DNA from 3 places in the Ewingella sp. C233 genome. Region 3 is predicted to be linked to each of the others. Evidence: predicted binding sites of a transcription regulator. Region 3 holds the regulator's gene; each other region holds the start of a gene.
What was found. The regulator PhoB, encoded in region 3, activates phosphate uptake and scavenging genes when phosphate is short. The targets are predictions, from matches to a motif close to CTGTCATAAAACTGNCNNAT.

Region 1 (2,274 bases), on a different contig from region 3:
GCACCAGAGACTCATGGTTGCCGCTGGCCTGCTGAACTTCCTGAGCCAGGGTGGTGTTCTGCTCTTTCAGTTCTTCGATTTCCATCTGCAACAGAGTAATGGTATCAATTGCTTGCTGAACTTTTGCTTCTAATTTCTCAAATACTTCAAATGACATTATTCGGTCCTCTTATGTTCGCAAGGCGCACATCTTGTAAGTTCTGCCGCATCGTCCGGATACGGCTCAAAAATTCTCGCACCACGCAGATTTTGCTGATGTTTCCTTCAGGAAACGTCGTTAAATCCGTTGTTGTCTTGAAAGACGATTGTATGTAGCCAGTCTTGCCCTGTCTAGCAACATACCGGCCCTGCACGCAGTCTGTTGCAATTTTATCGCCAAAACTATCAGTAAATACTTAAAAAACGCGTGTTGTCGCGAGATCCGTAAGGTTCTTTCGCATAACGTGTCGCATAGCGTGGGCAGATTCCATGAAGCATCGACCAGACACGACGTGAATCAAATTCACAGGGGTTGCCAGAAATCATGGTCAAAACGAGAGCGGGAACCGCTTTTTAAGATGGGTGGAATGCGCAGCACACTCGAATTCGCTCATTTTTATGACACAACACGCAAAATTTGATTTCGCTATTTCTCGTTTATGCTCGTTAACGATAAATTCACATTACGTTCTCATTTAATGATGAACGTCTTATTCCGATTACGTTCACGTACTTCTAGTAAGAAAAATTATAACTTACCCTTAACATTATCCTTTATAGGATCCGACTATGAGCCAAACCATGAGTTCCACATTAAAAGGTCAGTGCATCGCTGAGTTTCTGGGTACCGGGCTTATCATTTTTTTCGGCGCAGGCTGTGTTGCTGCCCTGAAACTTGCCGGAGCATCCTTTGGCCAGTGGGAAATCAGTATCGTCTGGGGTTTTGGTGTGGCGATGGCTATTTACCTGACCGCAGCGATTTCCGGCGCTCACCTCAATCCTGCTGTTACCGTTGCGCTTTGTCTGTTTGCAAACTTTGAAGGACGCAAAGTTCTGCCTTACATCATCGCGCAGGTAGCGGGTGCCTTCTGCGCTGCCGCACTGGTTTACGGTCTTTACTACAACCTGTTCTTCGATTTCGAACAAAGTCACAATATGGTACGCGGCAGTGTAGAAAGTCTGGATCTGGCCGGTATTTTCTCTACCTATCCAAACCCGCACATCAGCGTATTGCAGGCATTCCTGGTAGAAACCGTGATCACCGCGATTCTCATGGCCCTTATCCTCGGCCTGACCGATGACGGTAACGGCATTCCACGCGGCCCGCTGGCTCCGCTGCTGATCGGTATTCTGATCGCGGTTATCGGTGCGTCAATGGGTCCACTGACCGGCTTCGCCCTTAACCCGGCGCGTGACTTCGGTCCTAAGGTGTTCGCTTACTTCGCAGGCTGGGGCAAAGTTGCCTTCACCGGTGCGCGCGATATCCCTTACTTCCTGGTGCCGATCTTTGGCCCACTGATTGGCGCGTCGCTCGGTGCCTTCGGTTACAAAGCGCTGATTGGTCGCCACCTGCCTTACGAAATTCATGAGGCGGAAGAAGAAGCTCTCCAGCAGCCAGCAAAACAACGCAAAGCCTGATCGGCTAACCTGTTCACAGCACTCTAATTCGTAGGAATATTATTATGTCAGCAGATACGACTCACGAAAAAAAATATATCGTCGCGCTCGATCAAGGTACCACCAGTTCCCGCGCAGTTGTCCTGGATCACGATGCGAATATCGTTGCCGTGTCCCAGCGCGAATTTACGCAGATTTATCCAAAATCCGGCTGGGTCGAACACGACCCGATGGAAATATGGGCTACACAAAGCTCGGTTCTGGTTGAAGTGCTGGCGAAGGCCGACATCAATTCAGACCAGATTGCCGGTATCGGTATCACCAACCAGCGTGAAACCACCATCGTGTGGGAAAAAGAGTCAGGCAAGCCCATTTATAATGCCATCGTCTGGCAATGCCGCCGTACTGCTGAGATCTGTGAAAAGCTTAAGAAAGACGGCATGGAAGAGTACATCCGTCACACCACCGGCCTGGTGGTTGACCCGTACTTCTCCGGCACCAAACTGAAGTGGATCCTCGATAACGTTGAAGGCTCCCGTGAGCGCGCTAAACGCGGCGAACTGCTGTTTGGTACCGTAGATACCTGGCTGGTATGGAAAATGACTCAGGGACGTGTTCACGTTACTGACTACACCAACGCCTCCCGTACCATGATGTTCAACATCCATGATCTGAAAT
Region 2 (2,274 bases), 2.1 Mb from region 3:
CCGGGTACAAAAGTCTTTAACCAGTTCGACCGAATGCAGGTTAACCATGACGGCGATATTCTCTTCGCTGACTTTTTTCAGCGCATTCATAATGCGCAGGGTATTTTTCGGATCGAGCGACGCCACCGGCTCATCGGCCAGCAGGATTTTCGGGTTCTGCATCAGTGCACGGCAGATTGCCACGCGCTGCATCTGGCCGCCGGAAAGATTCTCGGCGCGCTGCAACGCATGCGGCAGCATATGTAACCATTCGAGCAACGAGATCGCGCGGGCGCGGTCTTCGTCATCGAACTGGTTGAAGAAGGATTTAAAGGTCGACGTCTGGCTGAGGCGGCCAAGCAGTACGTTGGTCAGCACGTCAAGGCGCGGCACCAGGCAGAAGTCCTGAAAAATCATGCCGCAGCCCGCACGCCAGCGGCGCAGTGACTTGCCGGTCAGCCCGGCCAGTTGTTGCTGCTCACCGTTTTCGTAGTGACACACCACACTGCCGTCAGACAACGGAATAGTGCCGTTCAGTACGTGCAGCAGGGTCGACTTTCCGGCACCAGAACGGCCAATCACGGCGACAAATTCGCCGGCATGCAGGTCAAAGCTGATGTCATTTAGTACGCGCTGGCCGGATTTATAGGATTTCACCAGCCCTTTCACGTCGAGTACTTTGTTCTGTTGCTGTGGCCGGGCCTGAGGATATTCAGCCTGTGCCAGCTTAAGTTGAGCTTGCGCCATGGTGCTGTCTCTCGGTTGCTTACAGATTCTGGCAATCATTAAGCGCGAGTTTTATGACACATTGATGATGCTTTAATGGCCGTCCGGTGACGCGCCTCCCTGCCTTCGGCGGCATTTGCGTCTATGATGGAGTCGGGTCGATAAACTGAAGGAGAAGAAATGAGCATGCATCAGGACAATCAGGGGCTGATTTCGCGTCTGAAAGAGATTGCCGGTAGCCGTCACGTCTTAACGGGCGACAGCAATACAGAACGTTACCGTAAAGGATTTCGCTCCGGCGGCGGTAAAGCGCTGGCGGTGGTGTTTCCGCAGACTCTGCTGCAACAGTGGCAACTGCTGAAAGCCTGCGTTGACGCCGACAAAATTGTCATCATGCAGGCCGCCAATACCGGTCTGACCGAAGGTTCGACGCCGAGCGGCGACGATTACGACCGCGACATTGTGATTTTCAGCACCCTTAAGCTCGACCACATCGAGCTGCTCGACGGCGGTAATCAGGTGATTGGTTTCCCCGGCAGCACCTTATATAAGCTGGAAAAAATCCTTAAACCTTACGGGCGTGAACCCCATTCCGTCATCGGTTCTTCGTGCATCGGCGCATCGGTTGTCGGCGGCATCTGCAATAACTCCGGCGGTTCACTGGTGAAGCGCGGCCCGGCCTATACCGAAATGGCGCTGTATGCGCAAATCGATGCTCAGGGTGAACTGCAACTGGTGAACCATCTGGGGATCGCGCTCGGCGACACACCGGAAGAGATGCTCACGCGCCTTGAAAAAGGCCATTTCAAAGACGAAGAAATCAGCCACGACCAGCGCAAAGCCTCTGACCATGACTACGCCGAACGGGTGCGTGACGTCGAAGCCGACACTCCATCGCGTTTTAATGCCGATCAGCGCCGCCTGTTCGAAGCGTCCGGCTGTGCCGGGAAACTGGCCGTCTTCGCCGTGCGTCTCGACACCTTCCCGGCTGAGAGTCAGCAGCAGGTCTTTTACATCGGCACCAACAGCACCGCCGTGCTGACCGAGCTACGCCGTCAGATCCTGCGGGATTTCAAAAACCTGCCCGTGGCCGGTGAATATATGCACCGCGACATTTTCGACATCACCGAAGTCTATGGCAAAGACACCTTCATGATGATCGACAAACTCGGCACCGACAAAATGCCGGATATGTTCAGCGCCAAAGGCAAGTTTGACGCCCACATCAGTAAAGTGCCGTTTCTGCCGAAAAACTTCAGCGACCGTGTGATGCAGTGCATCAGTAAAGCGCTGCCCAACCATCTGCCGCCGCGGATGAAAAAATACCGCGACCGCTATGAGCATCATCTGTTATTAAAAATGTCCGGCGAAGGGATCGGTGAAGCGCAGACCTTCCTCACCCGCTTCTTTACAGAAAACGAAGGCGACTTTTTTGTCTGTTCTGATGACGAAGGGAAAAAAGCTTTCCTGCATCGCTTTGCCGCCGCTGGTGCTGCGGTGCGCTATCACGCGGTGCATGAAAAAGAGGTGGAAGATATTCTCGCGCTGGACATCGCCCTGCGCCGTAAC
Region 3 (2,274 bases):
GGTACCCGCTGGCGTGTGATTGACCGAGTTATAGACCAGGTTCGAGACCGCGCTGCGCAGCTGATCTTCATTGCCAAACACCTGCAATTTGTCGTTAACGCGAAACACGATGTCGTGACGGCCACTGCTCAGCGTCTGCACTTCCCGTTCAAGCATTCCCAGCATCAGCGGCATATCCACCCGCTCATTGAGATCAATATTCGCGGCGGCTTCAATGCGCGAAAGCGTCAGCAGTTGCTTAACCAGCCCGTCCATGCGACGGGTCTGCTCCTGCATTGTGTCCAGCGCTTTGCTGCGAAAAGGCTCTTCCAGCTTCTCGTCTTCCATCATCTCCAGATAGCCCTGCAACACCGTCAGCGGCGTGCGTAATTCATGGCTGACGTTGGCGAAGAAGTTGCGACGGGCACCTTCGAGCTGGCGCATCTGAGTGACGTCGCGCGCCACCATCAGCAACTGCCCTTCCGAATAAGGCATGACACGGAATTCGACATAGTGATCGTTGTTCAGCTGTAAATTCAGGGCACGGTCAAAGTCGCGGTTCTGCACCCAGGCGCGAAATTCCGGGTAACGCAGCAAGTTGAAAATATGCTGCCCGTTATCTTCCGGCCAGCGAAAGCCCAGCAGCTCCTGCGCCAGACCGTTGCACCAGAAAATATTCCCCTCTTCGGTCGCCAGCACTACCGCATCAGGCAGCGATTCTGCGCCGCTGCGAAAACGTTTGATCAGTTGACCGAGTTCACGCCGCCGCCGTCGGTTGCGCATCTGCATCTGGTTAAGGCCATAAAACAGCGGTTCCCAGCTCCAGCGGCCATTTGGCGGAGTAATGCTGCGGTCGAGCCACAGCCAATGAGAGAGTTTAAGCTGGTTATAATAGTTCCAGCCCAGCGCCGCCAGCAGGGACGCAAAAAGCAGCCATCCGAAATGGCCGAAGAAAATACCGATGATCAGCGCCGGCAGGCAGAACAGGAACAGTTCCCCGGCCAGCCGTTTCCAGGACAGACGTTCTAACACACAGTAACTCCGTCAGTTGTTCTCTACCCTAAATGATTCGTTACCCTAAATAATTCAAGTCGCCTGCAGCTTGAAGTATGACGGATATTAGTAGCGTGTTGAGAACCGGTACCCGGTCCCACGTACGGTTTGAATCATCCGATCGTGCCCGCTGGTTTCCAACGCTTTGCGCAGGCGACGGATATGAACGTCCACTGTGCGATCTTCCACATACACGTTAGTGCCCCAAACGTTATTGAGCAACTGTTCGCGGCTGTAAACACGTTCGGAATGGGTCATAAAGAAGTGCAGAAGTTTGAACTCGGTCGGGCCCATGTCGAGCGCCTGCTCGTTCGCCATCACGCGGTGTGATGACGGGTCGAGGATCAGGCCCTGCATGTCGATCACCTCTTCCACCGCCATCGGTGAAATCCGGCGCATCACGGCTTTAATACGCGCCACCAGCTCTTTCGGTGAGAACGGTTTGGTGATGTAGTCGTCAGCACCCACTTCCAGCCCGCGCACCCGGTCTTCTTCTTCACCACGTGCCGTCAGCATCATGACAGGGATTTCACGCGTTAACGCTTCGCGTTTAAGGTGTTTGATGAACTGTATGCCGGAACCGCCCGGTAGCATCCAGTCGAGTAAAATAAGTTCGGGGAAAGGTTCGATTAACCGAGCGATTGCCGAGTCAAAATCTTCTGCTTCAATTGCCTGATAGCCATTCTGTTCCAGTACGAAGCAGACCATTTCACGGATCGGAGCTTCATCTTCAACCACTAATATACGTCTAGCCATCGTAGATCCTGCCAATAGGTTAGCGATCAATTGTTTGATTGCGGGAGGCATTATGCGTCAGTTTTGTGACAGATTTATGAAAAAAAACCAGCAACCGAACTAAGTGTAGCTAAGCCTTCATTATTACGTCATGCCGCTGAAATCCGGCTGATTTATCAGGGACAGCCGACCCTGCTGGCGTTTATACTTTGCGACACTCTTTGCGACACTGCATCGTGGCACACTTCATCACGGGAGTTTCATGCGCCTGATCCATACTTCAGACTGGCATCTTGGTCAGTACTTTTTCACCAAAAGCCGTGCCGCCGAGCATCAGGCGTTTTTACGCTGGCTGACGGAACAGGTGGAAAATCATCAGGTTGACGCCGTGATTGTGGCCGGAGATATCTTCGATACCGGCTCCCCACCGAGTTATGCGCGCGAACTGTATAACCGCTTTGTGGTGGAACTGCAAAAAACCGGCTGCCAGTTAATTGTTCTGGCCGG

Region 1: the regulator PhoB is predicted to act here: its motif matches at 585-604, upstream of ACZRKO_RS21120 (MIP/aquaporin family protein).
Region 2: the regulator PhoB is predicted to act here: its motif matches at 767-786, upstream of phnC (phosphonate ABC transporter ATP-binding protein).

The regions. Positions count from the first base shown of each region.
Region 1 is NZ_JBUZRI010000007.1:40,952-43,225, forward strand. It holds gene zapB (cell division protein ZapB) at 1-157, opposite strand, end outside; gene ACZRKO_RS21120 (MIP/aquaporin family protein) at 769-1,617, shown strand; gene glpK (glycerol kinase GlpK) at 1,662-2,274, shown strand, end outside.
Region 2 is NZ_JBUZRI010000001.1:2,269,363-2,271,636, forward strand. It holds gene phnC (phosphonate ABC transporter ATP-binding protein) at 1-726, opposite strand, end outside; gene dld (D-lactate dehydrogenase) at 892-2,274, shown strand, end outside.
Region 3 is NZ_JBUZRI010000001.1:124,519-126,792, reverse strand. It holds gene phoR (phosphate regulon sensor histidine kinase PhoR) at 1-1,011, opposite strand, end outside; gene phoB (phosphate response regulator transcription factor PhoB) at 1,099-1,788, opposite strand; gene sbcD (exonuclease subunit SbcD) at 2,030-2,274, shown strand, end outside.